DNA from 2 places in the Bacillus sp. LQ16 genome. Region 2 is predicted to be linked to the other one. Evidence: a T-box and tRNA genes for the amino acid it is inferred to sense, from the RefSeq annotation. Region 2 holds a T-box; the other holds one or more tRNA genes.
The links. The T-box of region 2 lies ahead of ileS (isoleucine--tRNA ligase). A T-box ahead of a tRNA ligase gene usually reads a tRNA of that ligase, here a tRNA-Ile.

Region 1: it encodes a tRNA-Ile, which carries the amino acid that the T-box ahead of ileS (isoleucine--tRNA ligase) is inferred to sense. The anticodon was not compared.

What each region holds. Positions count from the first base shown of each region.
Region 1 covers NZ_CM173491.1:4,163,385-4,171,053, forward strand. The annotation lists gene AC3EMB_RS20965 (peptidoglycan D,D-transpeptidase FtsI family protein) at 1-591, opposite strand, end outside; gene AC3EMB_RS20970 (MFS transporter) at 701-1,978, opposite strand; gene sodA (superoxide dismutase [Mn]) at 2,097-2,708, opposite strand; tRNA gene AC3EMB_RS20980 (tRNA-Ile) at 2,930-3,003, opposite strand; gene yqgB (protein YqgB) at 3,246-4,004, shown strand; gene yqfZ (protein YqfZ) at 4,070-4,435, shown strand; gene ispG (flavodoxin-dependent (E)-4-hydroxy-3-methylbut-2-enyl-diphosphate synthase) at 4,600-5,703, shown strand; gene AC3EMB_RS21000 (Fur family transcriptional regulator) at 5,783-6,196, opposite strand; gene AC3EMB_RS21005 (metal ABC transporter permease) at 6,210-7,043, opposite strand; gene AC3EMB_RS21010 (metal ABC transporter ATP-binding protein) at 7,043-7,669, opposite strand, start outside.
Region 2 covers NZ_CM173491.1:2,142,298-2,149,966, forward strand. The annotation lists gene AC3EMB_RS10835 (tetratricopeptide repeat protein) at 39-4,241, shown strand; T-box leader at 4,315-4,555, shown strand; gene ileS (isoleucine--tRNA ligase) at 4,610-7,669, shown strand, end outside.

The DNA of each region.
Region 1 (7,669 bases), 2.0 Mb from region 2:
AACTTGAGGTGTCATTGCATATCCGCCATCCATCTTACTCTTAATCGCTAGTATTTCTAGATCTTTTGCGGATAATTGATTAATCTCTTCTTCTGTTACACGACTGCGCTGACGCTCGTCTAATTCTTTATCATCAATTTTTTTATCTTTAAACTCTTGACGATCTTTATTCGTAATTTTTTCTTTAGCTTCCTCTTTATGCATAGCAAGCCAATAATCTTTTTTATCGCGATCTGTTAATTTATCTGTCGGTACTTCAATCAAATCTGCTAGCTTTTTCGCTGTTTCTAAGCGATCCTCTGCAGTTGATCCTTTCATTTTTGTAAATGTAATAGTACGAATGGCTGCATTATCTACTACAGATCGCCCATAACGGTCAAATATTTTCCCACGCGGTACAGGATTACTTATCGTTGAGTTTTCTTTCTTCTCCACTTCATTCTTATATTCTTCACCGCGAACAATTTGTACATATCCGAGCCTTACAATAACCGCGGAGAACATTAAAAACACGCAGAAAAACAGCACGTTTAACCGAAAAGGAACGTGGGTCTTTTTCTTATTTTGCTTTTGCTTCTGCTTCTTGCTCATACAAACCCCCTCTACCAACAGCTATGTAATGTGAAAGGGACACCTTCATACAGGTGTCCTCACTGCTGTCTTACATCTTTTTCTATTCTAGCATAAAACAAACGAGAAGTTAACCTTCTGGTTCAGTTTGGTTTTGCGCGTTTCCTTGCGTTACAACACTTGTTTTACTCGCATTTCCCTCATCATATTTGACATTTTTAACTGCAAAATAAATAAGAAAATGTCCAGCACCTAAAATACATAATAAGTAAGGTAAACTTTTTTCAGGTGGAAAGAATAGTACAGCACATAAAAAACTTAAAATGGAACAGATTCTTCCGGCGTTTAACCACAGCTCCCGAACAACGACATATTCCACACGCCATTCTCTCGCATTTTTCGCTCTACCAATTACGTCATATGTCATTGATCCGTACGGAACAAGTAAAATAGGATATGCAATCGCAATACATGCCGCATAAATAAGTAATTTCGTGTATGTAACATTGAAAATAACTAAAAAGACGACAGCATATAAAATAATGCCTCCAAGTAAAATTGCTTTTTTTCGCCACTCCTTCTTTAACATACGAGCAACTAAGTAATAACATACAAAGGATACAGCAGAGTTCACTAAACTATATTTCCCTAATGCGAACTCACTATTAGTTGCTAAATAAACATATACTGAAATGACAAAAATAAACGTTCCTTCTCTCAATCCTTGGAAAAAATGAGCTCGTGTAATCTTTCCCCAGTTTTTATCAATCCGTCGTTCTTTCAATACTTGCACGATTTCATAACGCCCTTCACATTCTCTTTTAGATAAAAAGAAGCTTAAGACGACAGCAATTGCAAATAGAACTAATGAAAGAAAGAATATAACAGTATAACCACTCCATTTCTCCATACGTGAAATTGTGTATCCTGCTGCTATTGGTCCGATCATCCCAGAGAAGGATGTAAGAAGTCCAAGAAACCCATTAAAGAAATCTCTTGTTTCTGGTTCTGTAATTTCAAATGTCAATAAGTTAAAAGCCAACCAGTAAAAACCGTATCCTACTCCTAAAAGAGCCCCCATTAATAAAATATACTGAGAAGCACTTTTCCCCGCTACTAAGACAACAATAAAAAAAATTGCGAGCGTTCCTACTCCTATTCGTAATAAAATCGAGCGATCGATACGTTTCGCTAATTTTCCCCCTACAAGAAATGTGAGAGGCTGTAATATAACGCTGGCCAAATTATACAAGCCAAGATTCACATAATTTTGTGTTTGTTTCCATAAATAAATATTTACAAACGTATTCGATAAAGAAATTGCGAGCGTGTATAAACCTCCTATAAGGAGCAATAACACTAAATCCCGATTCACTTCAACGTCACCAATTATATGTTTCCACTTCATACACAACTCTCCTTTACTTCATGTTCTAGTCTTCCAAAGACAAGCCCAATTATGTAAAAGGAAAGCATAGAAAAAAAGCTAGGGGTTCTCCCCTAGCTTTTTTCTATATTTATTACAATTATTTTGCTTCTTGGTAACGTTTTTCAGCAGCGTTCCAATCTACAACGTTCCAGAATGCACCGATGTAGTCTGGACGACGGTTTTGGTAGTTTAAGTAGTAAGCATGCTCCCAAACATCTAAACCGATAACTGGCGTTTTACCTTCAGTTAAAGGAGAATCTTGGTTTGGAGTGCTTGTTACTTCTAGCTCACCATTGTTTACTACTAACCAAGCCCAACCAGAACCGAAGCGAGTTGCGCCAGCTTTTGCGAATTCTTCTTTGAATGCATCAAAGCTACCGAATTTTGCTTCAATTGCAGTTGCAAGTTCACCTACAGGTTGTCCTCCGCCGTTTGGAGATAGGATTGTCCAGAAGAATGTATGGTTAGCATGTCCGCCACCATTGTTACGTACTGCTGTACGGATTGCTTCTGGTACTTCGTTTAAGTTTGCAACTAATTCTTCTACGCTTTTGTCAGCTAATTCTGCATGACCTTCTAAAGCAGCGTTTAAGTTTGTAATGTACGTGTTGTGATGTTTTGTATGATGGATGTTCATTGTTTCTTTGTCAAAGTGAGGCTCTAAAGCATCATACGCATAAGGTAAATTTGGTAATTCGTGTTTTGCCATTGTTATATTCCTCCCAGTTTATGTATTGCCACTTAAGTGACATACAACTTCATTCTACCCTAATTGCCATAGGGTGCAAACAAATAAATCACATTGTCTTGCTATCATTAAAGTAGCAAAATTCCCACTTCTTTTCAATTAAAATGCTCATATATTCCGTAAAAAAAGCTTCCTTCTACAAGGAAGCTTCCTGCTAACATAATAAACATGCGAAATGGATATGGACCCTGTAGGACTCGAACCTACGACCGGACGGTTATGAGCCGTCTGCTCTAACCAGCTGAGCTAAGGGTCCACAATTATGTATGTAACAACATATCAAATAAAGGAATTCCTATCGGATATGCCCTTTAAGAAATGTAAGATAAATTTACCATATAGAAAAGAAAAGTGTCAATTGTATTTTTCTTATTTAAAAGAAGAAAGTTAATAAAAAGAAATTTAGTTATCTCCACTATATGTAAATATAATATATCTTGAGATTCTCTAGATTCCTACGTTACAATGATTTTATACATACATAAAGGAAGTGAATCTATGTCCATATTTACCCAATTCGTAAAAAGCATATACTCGCCTAAAGATATGGCGCTATTCCGTTTTCAAAAAATCGGTAAAACCATTTTGTATATTATGCTACTTTGCTTAATTACTACTATTCCAAGAACTTTTTTGTACGGTAGTTTTATCCAAGATGGTGTAGGCATGGTAAATCAAGTCATCGATAAAGATTTACCTGATTTTAAAATTGAAAATGGCGAACTAAAAGCCGATATTGATCAGCCTATTGAAAAAGAAGAAGGAAATGCACTTTTCGTATTTGATCCAAATTCAACAGACCTAGAAAAATATCAAAATAAAACAGGTTTATTTGTTTTAAAAGATAAAGTAGTCTCTATGGGAAATGGTCAAACACAAACGTATTCTTATAACGATTTGTTAGGTGCATCTCTTGAGAAAAAAGATCTACAAGAATTTATTTCTTTATTCGATAATATTTATCCAATTTTATTATTTGTTATTGGATTCTTAGTGTACCTATTCCAATTATTCATCACTTTTGTAGGCGTGACTTTACTTGCGTTCATCGGTTCTGCTATGAGCGGTCAACGTAAACTATCCTATAAACAAGTTTGGACACTAACTGCATACAGCTACACAATCCCAACCATTTTCTTCATGATTATGGATTTATTCAAAATCGTCGTACCTGGCGCAACATTCATTTATATCGCTGTTGTTTTAATCGTTCTATACTTAACGATTAAAGAGGTACCCCAACCGAAAGAAAAATAAAAAAATGCCTAAATAGGCATTTTTTTTTTGGACAAGCATATATTCCTAGCAAAGGAGTGAAGAATATGAAGAGGTTAGGTATATTCCTATTCGTGCTTGTTCTCGGTTATATATTTTATTACGATATAAAAATCGGTACTTTACCGATGTTAAGTTCATATAAAAAAACAACTGCTGCCCAAACGATTAAAAAAGAAAACACAGACAGCCAACAAAATAAAGAGAATAAAACAGAAAAAGAAACGGATACATCTTATAAAACAATTGAAGTAAAAACTGGCGAGACAGTTCTTTCTATTACAGAACAAATTAACAAGAAAAAAATTCCTTCCATAGAAAAAGTCATTGACGACTTTAAACAATTAAACAAAAGTACATCTGCTACAAAAATACAAATTGGAAAGTCTTATAAATTCCCGTTATATCAATAAGCCATCACTTAATCCTTGTCAATTACATAAAGGCGCTGATACAATAGTAAAAGTGAAACCGAGCACTTCGGTTTCTATAGCCCTATATCACGTATACTATCATTGATATGAGGGACTAAATAAGAAACTTCTTTTATAAGGAGAGCGATCTATTCGTGAATGAAATGACTCATCGTACAAAAACACGTCCAGTTAAAGTCGGTAATTTAACAATTGGCGGTAATAATGAATTAATTATACAAAGTATGACAACAACAAAAACACATGATGTTGAAGCAACAGTTGCTGAAATCAAGCGTTTAGAAGAAGCTGGCTGTCAAGTCGTCCGCGTTGCCGTTCCAGATGAACGCGCAGCTAATGCTATTGCTGATATAAAAAAACAAATCAACATTCCACTTGTTGCTGATATTCATTTTGATTATCGCCTTGCTTTAAAAGCAATTGAAGGTGGCATTGATAAAGTACGTATCAATCCAGGTAATATTGGTCGTCGCCATAAAGTAGAAGCTGTTGTAAATGCAGCAAAAGAGCGCGGTATTCCAATCCGTATTGGTGTAAACGCTGGTTCATTAGAGCGCCACATTTTAGAAAAGTACGGATACCCAACTGCTGATGGTATGGTTGAGAGCGCGCTACATCATATTAAAATTTTAGAGGACTTAGATTTCCACGATATTATCGTATCTATGAAAGCCTCTGATGTTAACTTAGCAATCGAAGCATACGAGAAAGCTGCTCGCGCTTTTGATTACCCATTACATTTAGGTATTACAGAATCTGGAACATTGTTTGCTGGAACTGTAAAAAGTGCCGCTGGTCTTGGAGCAATCTTAAGTAAAGGCATCGGAAATACACTACGTATTTCATTAAGTGCTGATCCAGTTGAAGAAGTAAAAGTTGCTCGTGAATTATTAAAATCATTCGGTCTTGCTTCTAACGCAGCGACACTTATCTCTTGTCCAACTTGTGGTCGTATTGAAATCGATTTAATTAGCATCGCTAACGAAGTGGAAGAATACATCTCTACACTTCAAGTACCAATTAAAGTTGCAGTACTTGGTTGCGCTGTAAATGGTCCTGGTGAAGCTCGTGAAGCTGATATCGGTATTGCTGGTGCACGTGGAGAGGGATTATTATTCCGTAAAGGGCAAGTCGTTCGTAAAGTACCAGAAGAAACAATGGTAGAAGAACTGAAAAAAGAAATCGACGTAATTGCTGCTGAAATGGCTGCTGAACGAGAAAAAGAAAAAGAGACACAAGAACAATAAAAAGAAGGTTGCCACAATATTTGTGAGCAACCTTCTTTTCTACGTAAAAAAGCTCGTCAGTTATATAACCGACGAGCTTTTACTTTGCACATTTTGGACAACGACCATATATTTCAAACTTATGACCCGTTACTTCATAACCAGTAAAATCTTTATTCATAAAATCCATTGGGCAGGAAGTAATCTCTTTCGTCCCCCCACAATCCAAACAAATAAAATGATGATGATGTTCCATAATAGAACAAGTGAAACGAAAATGTTTTTCACCATTTAATTCCGTTTGTTCTAAAACACCAATCTCAGCAAAAACTGTTAAGTTACGATAAATCGTATCAAAACTAAGCCCTGGATAATCGTCTTTCATATGCTCTAAAACGTCTTTCGCAGTTAAATAACGATTATGTGCTGCAAATAATCTGAGCATCTCTTCTCTTTTTCCAGTATGTTTGTATCCTTTTTCCTTCATTAGGCGTAAAGCTTCTGTTAGATTCATACCTATCCCTACTTTATGCAGTTTTTTTCTTCTTCCATAAAATCGCACCGATTAAAATAAGAACTGCTATCATAACAATTGTACCACCTGGTGCTAGATCAAGTTGATACGAAGCAAACATTCCACCAATTACTGCAATTTCACCAAATAAAATGGAAAAGAAAATTGTTTGTTTAAATCCTTTAGCAATACGAATACTTGCTGCAACTGGTAACGTCATTAATGATGATACGAGAAGAACCCCTACTACACGCATTGATACTGCAATGACAAGAGCAACTAATATAATGAAAATAAAGTGAATCCATTTCGCTCTTAAACCAGTTGATACTGCGTATTCCTCATCAAATGATAGTAGAAACAGCTCTTTATATAATAAAATAATTGTCGCAACAACAACAATTGCTACAATCCCAATAATAATTAAATCCGTACTTGTTACAGCACTGACACTACCAAATAAATAACTAAATAAGTCTGTGTTAAATCCATTTGCAAGTGAAATGAAAATAACTCCAACTCCCATCCCTGCCGAAAGGATAATCGGAATTGCTAATTCTTGATAGTGCTTATATACAGTTCTTAACTTTTCGATTAATAGCGCTCCACCAATTGAAAAAAACATCCCCATATATAAGGGGTTTAAAAATCCACCTGTAAAAATGGTTTTTTCAAGTAATAAACTTGCTGCAATACCTGATAACGTCACGTGACTTAATGCATCCGCAATAAGAGATAAACGACGAATAACAACAAACACACCTATTAGCGGTGCAACAAGTCCAATTAAAATACCTGCGTATAAAGAATTACGTAAAAAGTCATATTGTAAAAAATCTTGTATCATTATATCCTCCCGTGATGCTCATGTTCGTGTTCTAAACGATGAACATGATGTCCATATAAGACGGACATTTCTGCATCTTCTAACTCTCGGAACTTCTCTACATTCCCATGGAAATGTAGATGTTGGTTTAGGCATGCAACATGTGTTACTTTTTCGGTAACAGCTCCCATATCATGAGTAACAAGAATTAATGTGATCCCGAGCCTTTTGTTTAAATCCTCTAATATTTCGTAAAAACTTTCCACATTTTTTACATCGATTCCAACAGTAGGCTCGTCTAAAATAAGCAATTCAGGATCACTAACGAGCGCACGAGCAATAAATACACGCTGTTGCTGTCCACCAGAAAGCTCTCCAATATTACGACCTTGAAACTCACTCATCCCTACATCAGCAATTGCTTTTTCTACCTTTTTCTTATCCTCTTTTGTGAAAAAGCGAAAAAGCCCTTTTTTCGAAACAAGTCCCATTGACACAACTTCAGAAACAGTTGCTGGAAAACCAGAATTGAAACTATTTGCTTTTTGGGATACATAACCAACTTTATTCCATTCCTTAAACTTCTTACTATCAACGCCAAACACACGAATGCTTCCTTCTTTTGGCTTTAAAACGCCTAATAAACA
Region 2 (7,669 bases):
AGCAAGTAGCAGTATAAATATAAATTCGAGGTGAATGCATGCTAGATTTTAAGCAGTTAGAAACTTGTTTAAAAGACAAGAGATTTGTAGATGGATTACAGGAAATAAATAATGAAATTGCATATATAAAAGAAACGAATACTTTATCCTATGTGAAGAATTGGCTTGCTAATATTCCTTCGCATAAGGAGTTTGACATATTAATTCGCCTTACTGATGAAGGGCTTATGCACCAATACAGTTCATTCCTCATTCGCTACGCTTATAAAAAATTCCCAAATATGAGAACGCTCTCTTTATATTGTGATGAGTTAATTGATGAGCGGAAAATTCTTGAAGCAGAGCAGTTGTTAAAATCTTCTTTAGAAGAGTTAAGTAAAGAAGAAATGGATGCAGATTTTTTAGCGAAAACATATTTTACATTAGTACGATGTCTTTTAGAAATGAAAAGAAATGAAGAAGTGCTAATGTATATGCAAAAAGCAGAGGAGTATAGTACGCGCGTAGTGTTTGATAAATGGGGCTACGTTTATATGCATACAGGCGAATGGGAGAAAGCGGAAGAACAATTTATTGCTGGCATGCAGCATGAAGATTGTGAAGAGTTATCTACCTATTTATTATCACAATTGTATGCAAATAAAGGAGAACAAAAACGTGCGATACAGTTAATTAATGATGCGATTGTAAAGTTCCCACAAGTACCATATTTTCATTTTGAGAAGGTAAAGTATTTATTAGATTTAGAGCAATATGAAGAGATGTTAGCGGTAATAGATAACATAAATACTCAGCTGCCATATCATGCTTATAACACTTACTTTGTACATTTACGTGCAGAAGCGCTGTACAAAATGAATAAATTTGCAGATTTACAAAAGCTATTAAAAGAAGAAAAGAGTTTAAAAGAATCTTTATATCATAATTTAGAAAAAAATCCGGATGGAAAAAAGGTTCACTTGCCGATAGTTCCTATTGTACAAAAGGATAATTATTGTGTTCCGACAAGTTTAGAGATGATGTTGCGTATATGGGGAGAGACACGTACACAAGATGAAATAGCAGAGTTTATTTTTGATATGACAGGATCGAAGTTTTCAGATACTGTTTCTTATTTAGAAGAATTAGGTTATGAATATCGTTATTTTAAAGGGAATGAAGAGAATTATAAGAGACTGATTGATGAAGGAATTCCTGTTTTATTAAGTATAGATATTGAGCATGCTTCACACGTACAAGTTCTATCTGGATATGATGATACATTGCAAGCTTTCTATGTTCAAGATCCAAACTTTATAGAACCAGTTCTTGTAGAATATAGTAAATTACAAGAAAAATATCGTTATACAGGCTGTTTAGCAATCACGTTTGTTCCGAAAGAAAAGAAGGCGCAACTAGCGTTTCTAAGTGAGGAAGAAAATCGTTATTTTAAATCTATTTTTTCTCTTACGGATCATTTAGATGAACATGACAAAGAGGGAATTAGTAACTTAGTACAATTTTTAAAAGAAACGAGCGATAATCCAAATACGTGGCTATATACGATAAAGCACTTAGATGTTGAAGTAGATAAAGAATTTATTTTATATTGTATCGATAAGTTAATGGAAAAGTTTCCGAACTCGGACTTTGTTAAATTGCATGGTGCACAGTGTTTTATTCGTCTTCAGGAAGTAGAGAAAGCGGAGCAAATGCTGACAAGCGTTGAGAAGAAAAATAATCGTGCATTATATCATTTGATAAATGGAAGATATGCTTTTGAGCAGGAAAGTTATATAGAAGCGATTTCAAGCTTTCGTTCATCGTTACAATTAGACGCAGATCAGCCTATTGCTTGGAGTTTTCTCGCTTTATCCTATATGTATATTGATCAATCTGAAAAAGCATTGCAATACTCTCAAGTTGCGTTAGAGCGCAGTCCTGAAAGGTTCACTTTAACGAATCACGGTTTAATATTAATAGATTTAGAAAGATATGAAGAAGCATATGAAATCTTTAATGACTTGTTAAAAGAGTATAAATATGAAGCACATGTATGGTATGAACGAGCGAGATGTGCACATCAACTAGGAAAATTATATTTAGCAATAAAAGGGCTTAAAGTAGCGATTCATTTGGATAGTAATGCACCTTACATTTATACGAAACTTTCGGAAATATACGAATCTGATTTGAAGGATGAGGAAAGTACGAAAGAAATTTTATTAAACGGTATTGAGAATTGTGATGATAAAGCACCTCTTTACGTAAAATTAGGTGACTATCATTTTCAAAATGATAGCTTGGAAGAAGCAGAAGTATTGTATAAGCGTGCTTTAGAAGAAAACGATGAGGATGTTTATTCTCACTTCGGACTTACACAAGTGTATATGGCAAGAGAACAATACAAGGAAGCAAAAGAATACATTCTTGGTCTTGAGAAGCAAATTGAAAAGAGCCAAGATTTCCTCATGAATGCAGGAATGGTTTTATGGGATGCTGAAATTGAACTTGGTGGAAATGAAGAAGGGTTTAAAGTAGCGCTATCTAAGTTAGAAAATGGTATAAAGAAAAGTGATTATAATGTAGCAAGTGCGTTAGATGAATATGTGAATCGAATTAAAGGAACGGAATTTGTACAACGAGGTATAGCGTTTTTAAGAACGTTACACAAAGAAAGTAATGAAGTAAGTGAGTACGGTTGTTATGCAGGTATTTTATATGAATCTATTGGACAGTACGGCCAAGCGATGAAAAGATATAATAAGGCGATAGAACAAAAGGAAACGGCATTACCGTATTACCGAATTGGTGAAACACTTATGGCATTAGGGCAATTGACGGAAGCAAAACAAGCGTATGAAACATGTTTAGAGCTTGATGGGAATTTCGTAGGTGTACATTTACAGCTTGCGGAAATATACGAAAAAGAAGAAAACCGTTCTAAAGAACAAAGTCATATGGTTCAGGCGATGAAGGAAGAGCCGTTGCATATTAATATGGAATATTTGGCACAGCTTTCAGTAGATATGAATCTTCAGGAAGAATTGCTGACTGAACTAGAACAATTAGAGGAAGAAGTACCTGAAATATGGCGTTTAGATGCGATTGCATATGTGTACGGAGCGATGAATGAAATAGATAAAGAACAAGCACAGATTGAATACGCGCTACAATTAGATGGTGAGCATATAGAAGTTCTATATCATTATGCAAAAGTATTAGTGAAAAAAAGAAATGTAAAAGCAATTGAAGTTGCAATGAAAGTAATACAAAAAGATTTTGATAATGAACGTATATTTGATGTTTATGTAAAAGCAGTAGAGCAGCATAAAAAATTGTCTAACATACGAGATTTTCTTCATACGTTAAAGGTGAAAAAAGCAGAAAGAAGTGCAGCATTCATGTATGCTGCAGCTGCGGTTACGGAAATATGGATTGAACGCCAGCTGCATGAACAACCAAAACGATCTATCATTACGAGAGCTTTTTATCGTATGAAAAATCGTGCCAAAGAAATTTCAATGGTTACTATGATAATTGATTTATATGAAATCTCTTTAAAGCTAAATCCGAAAAATAGTATGGCAGCACAGCGATTTGCGCTATTTTATGAGAATGTAGAGATGAATAAAGAAGCAATAGAGATTCTGCACACGTCACTAGAAAATAGATGGGATTATGAAGTAGCGAAGCAACTTGTAAATCTTTTCGTTGAGTGCGAGGAAGAAGATATGTTAAGAGATGCTTTGGAATTAACGAAGCAAATGGTTCGAGAACTACCAGATGATTATGATACTCTTCTTCTGCAAGCACAAGTATTCTTTAAAGCAGGGGAAGAAAGAAAAGCAGAAAAGATTACCTTACAATTAACGGAGCAAACACCGTTCGTAAGTAGAGCATTTCTTGCTTTAGGAGAAATGTATCAAAGTCAAGAAAGGTTTGAAGAGGCAATTCATGTATTAGAAAATGCTTCTATACATCATCCAAATGAAACAGCAATTCTCCTTTCTTTAGCGTCTTCATATCATGGTGCCGGCCAAACACTAAAGGCAGAAAAAATAGCAAATGAAGTATTAACAATGGATGCAAATGATTTGTTAGCAAGATATGATCGTGCTTGTTATTTAGCACAGTTAAATAGAAATGAAGAGGCGAAGGAAGAGCTTGAAATTGTCCTTCGTGAGGATGAATCGGGATTCTTTGCTGAACTTATTGAGGATGATGAAAATTTAGCAGCATTGCGAGAATTTGAAAAGTAATTGTATAAGAATATATTTTGAATTAGTTGACAATTAGTTGTCAAATGGCATAAAATAACTTTTAATAAAGTATACAAATCTGAAGACGAGAAAGAGTAAAATAGTGAACTGTTCTCCAGAGAGCCGGTATATTGCTGAAAGCCGGTGGGCAGACGTTATTTGAAAATCATCTCCGAGGAGCCGAGGCTGAAAGTGAGTAAGCCCGGACGGATGTCTACCGTTACAAAGAACACGTATGATAGTACGTTGCTAAGCGCTATTAGTGAAAAAGCTAATAGAATTAGGGTGGTAACGCGGGTAAACCCGTCCCTACTTCATAGGGGCGGGTTTTTTGTGTGCTTTTAAAACATTCAAAGGAGTGATTGTAGATGAAGAAAGTAGATGTAAAAGAGTCAGCTGTAGGGAGAGAAACACGTATTCGTAAGCAGTGGAACGAACAAAGCATTTTTGAACAATCAATTCAGAATCGAGAAGGCGCGCAATCGTTTGTGTTTTATGAAGGACCACCAACGGCGAACGGTTTACCACACGTCGGCCATGCACTTGGTCGGGCAATTAAAGATTTAGTAGCAAGATATAAAACGATGGCTGGTTATAAAGTAGTAAGAAAAGCAGGATGGGATACACACGGTTTACCTGTAGAACTAGGTGTTGAGAAGCAACTTGGTATTTCTGGTAAACATGAGATCGAAGAATATGGTATTGAACCATTTATTCAAAAGTGTAAAGAGAGTGTTTTCACATATGAAAAGCAGTGGCGTGAATTCACTGAAAGTATTGGTTATTGGGTAGATATGGATGATCCATATGTAACTTTAGAGAATCCATATATCGAAAGTGTATGGCATATTTTGGGGACGATCCATGAAAAAGGATTGTTATATAAAGGACATAGAGTTTCACCATACTGCCCAAGCTGCCAAACCTCATTGAGCTCACATGAGGTTGCACAAGGGTATAAAACAGTAAAAGATTTAAGTGCAACAGTGAAGTTTAAAGTGAAAGATAGTGAAAATGAGTATTTCTTAGGCTGGACAACAACGCCTTGGACACTTCCAGCAAATGTTGCGCTTGCTGTACATCCAAATATGGAATATGTTAAAGCAAAACAAGAAGGTCATGTATACATTGTTGCGAAAGAACGTGTACAAGAAGTATTAAAAGAAAACTATGAAGTATTATCTGTTCATAAAGGCGAAGAATTATTAAACACATCTTATACAGCGCCATTTCCGATGAAAGAAGTCACAAATGGTTACCGCGTTATCGCAGCAGAGTTTGTAACGGCAGATAGTGGTACAGGACTTGTTCATATTGCTCCAGCATATGGAGAGGACGATTATAGAGTTGTTCAAAGTGAAGGATTGTCATTCTTGCACGTTGTAGATGAAAAAGGTGAGTATACAGAAGCGGTACCATTTTTGAAAGGTAAATTTGTAAAAGATTGTGATGTGGATATCGTTCGTTATTTAGCGAAAGAAGGTTTACTATATCATAAAGAAAAATATGAACATAGCTACCCACATTGCTGGCGTTGTGATTCACCACTACTTTATTATGCAGGAGAAAGTTGGTTAATCCGAACAACTGCAATTAAAGATACATTTTTACAAAATAATGATTCAGTTACTTGGTATCCGGATCATATGAAACATGGACGATTTGGTAAGTTTTTAGAAAATATGGTGGACTGGAATATTAGCCGAAATAGATATTGGGGAACGCCATTAAACGTATGGGAATGTGAAAGTTGTGATCATCAGTTTGCGCCGAAAAGCATTGCCGAATTAAGAAAGCATAGTACGAAAGAAACACCGGAAGATTTAGAATTGCATAAGCCTTATGTAGATGAAGTGCAAGTCCGCTGCGAAAAATGCGGAGGCACAATGAATCGTACACCAGAAGTGATTGATGTTTGGTTTGATAGTGGTTCTATGCCATTTGCACAATATCATTACCCATTTGAAAATAAAGAGTTATTTGAAGAGCAGTTTCCAGCGGATGTTATTGCAGAAGGAATTGATCAAACACGCGGCTGGTTTTATAGTTTATTAGCAGTATCAGCACTATATACAGGAAAAGTACCGTATAAACGAGTGTTATCACTAGGGCATGTTTTAGATGAAGAAGGGCAGAAAATGTCTAAAAGTAAAGGGAATGCACTAGATCCAGTTGATTTAGTAGATAAGTTTGGTGCAGATGCGCTAAGATGGGCTTTACTTGTTGATAGTGCTCCGTGGAATGCGAAGCGTTTTTCTGAAAGAACCGTACTGGAAGCGAAATCTAAATTTGTAGATACATTAGTCAATGTGTATAGCTTCTACGTTTTATATGCGAATTTAGATGAGTATAACCCGAAAGAAACGTATGATGTAAAGCGTACGAAATTAGACGAATGGGTATTATCAAGATTGCATAGTACAACGAAAAAAGTGAGAACAGCACTTGATGATTATCAATTTACGAATGCAGCTCGTGAAATTGCAGCACTTGTAGATGAAGTGAGTAACTGGTATGTAAGACGCTCACGTAATCGTTTCTGGGAATCTGGTATGAACGCTGAAAAAGCTGCTGCGTATGAGACACTTCATGAAGTACTTGTAACAATTAGTAAATTAATTGCACCATTCACACCGTTTGTCGCGGAAGACATTCATCTTAATTTAGAAGGAAGTAGCGTTCATTTAGCTGATTATCCAGTTGTAAATGAATCACTACTTCAGCCGAAATTAGAAGCGGAAATGGATGCTGTTTTACAAGTTGTTGAACTTGGAAGAAGTAACCGTAATCAGCATTCTTTAAAAGTAAAACAGCCGCTAGCAGAACTTGTATTACTTGAGCATAACGAGAATGATATGGATTGGGAATCTTATCGTGATATCGTTATGGATGAGTTAAATGTAAAAGCGTTCCATGTTGAACTTGATGAAACAAAATACACATCATATCAATTGAAGCTCAATTTTAAAACAGCGGGGCCGAAATTCGGTAAAAATGTGAATGCAGTGAATGGTTGGCTAAAACAATTATCACAAGAAGAAGTACAAAACTTTGTATCAACAGAAAGAGCAGTTTACGAAGCAACACCAGGAGAAGAAGTAGTTGTAACTGCTGAAGATGTGTTAGTTGAAAAAGTTGCAAAATCAGGATTTTCTAATACGACTAACGGACAATATACAGTTATGTTAGATACGAATGTAACGGAAGAATTGTTACAAGAAGGAGTAGCGCGTGAATTCATTCGTGCGGTTCAAGAATATCGTAAACAGTTGAATTTACCAGTTAATTTACGAGTCGATGTTATTCTCGATACAGAAGAAGAACTACAACGAACGTTAACGAACAATAAAGATTTATTGGAAGAAAATTTACTCGTTAAACAATTTACATTTGGTCACTTAACGAACGAAGACGATGAACTTACTTTA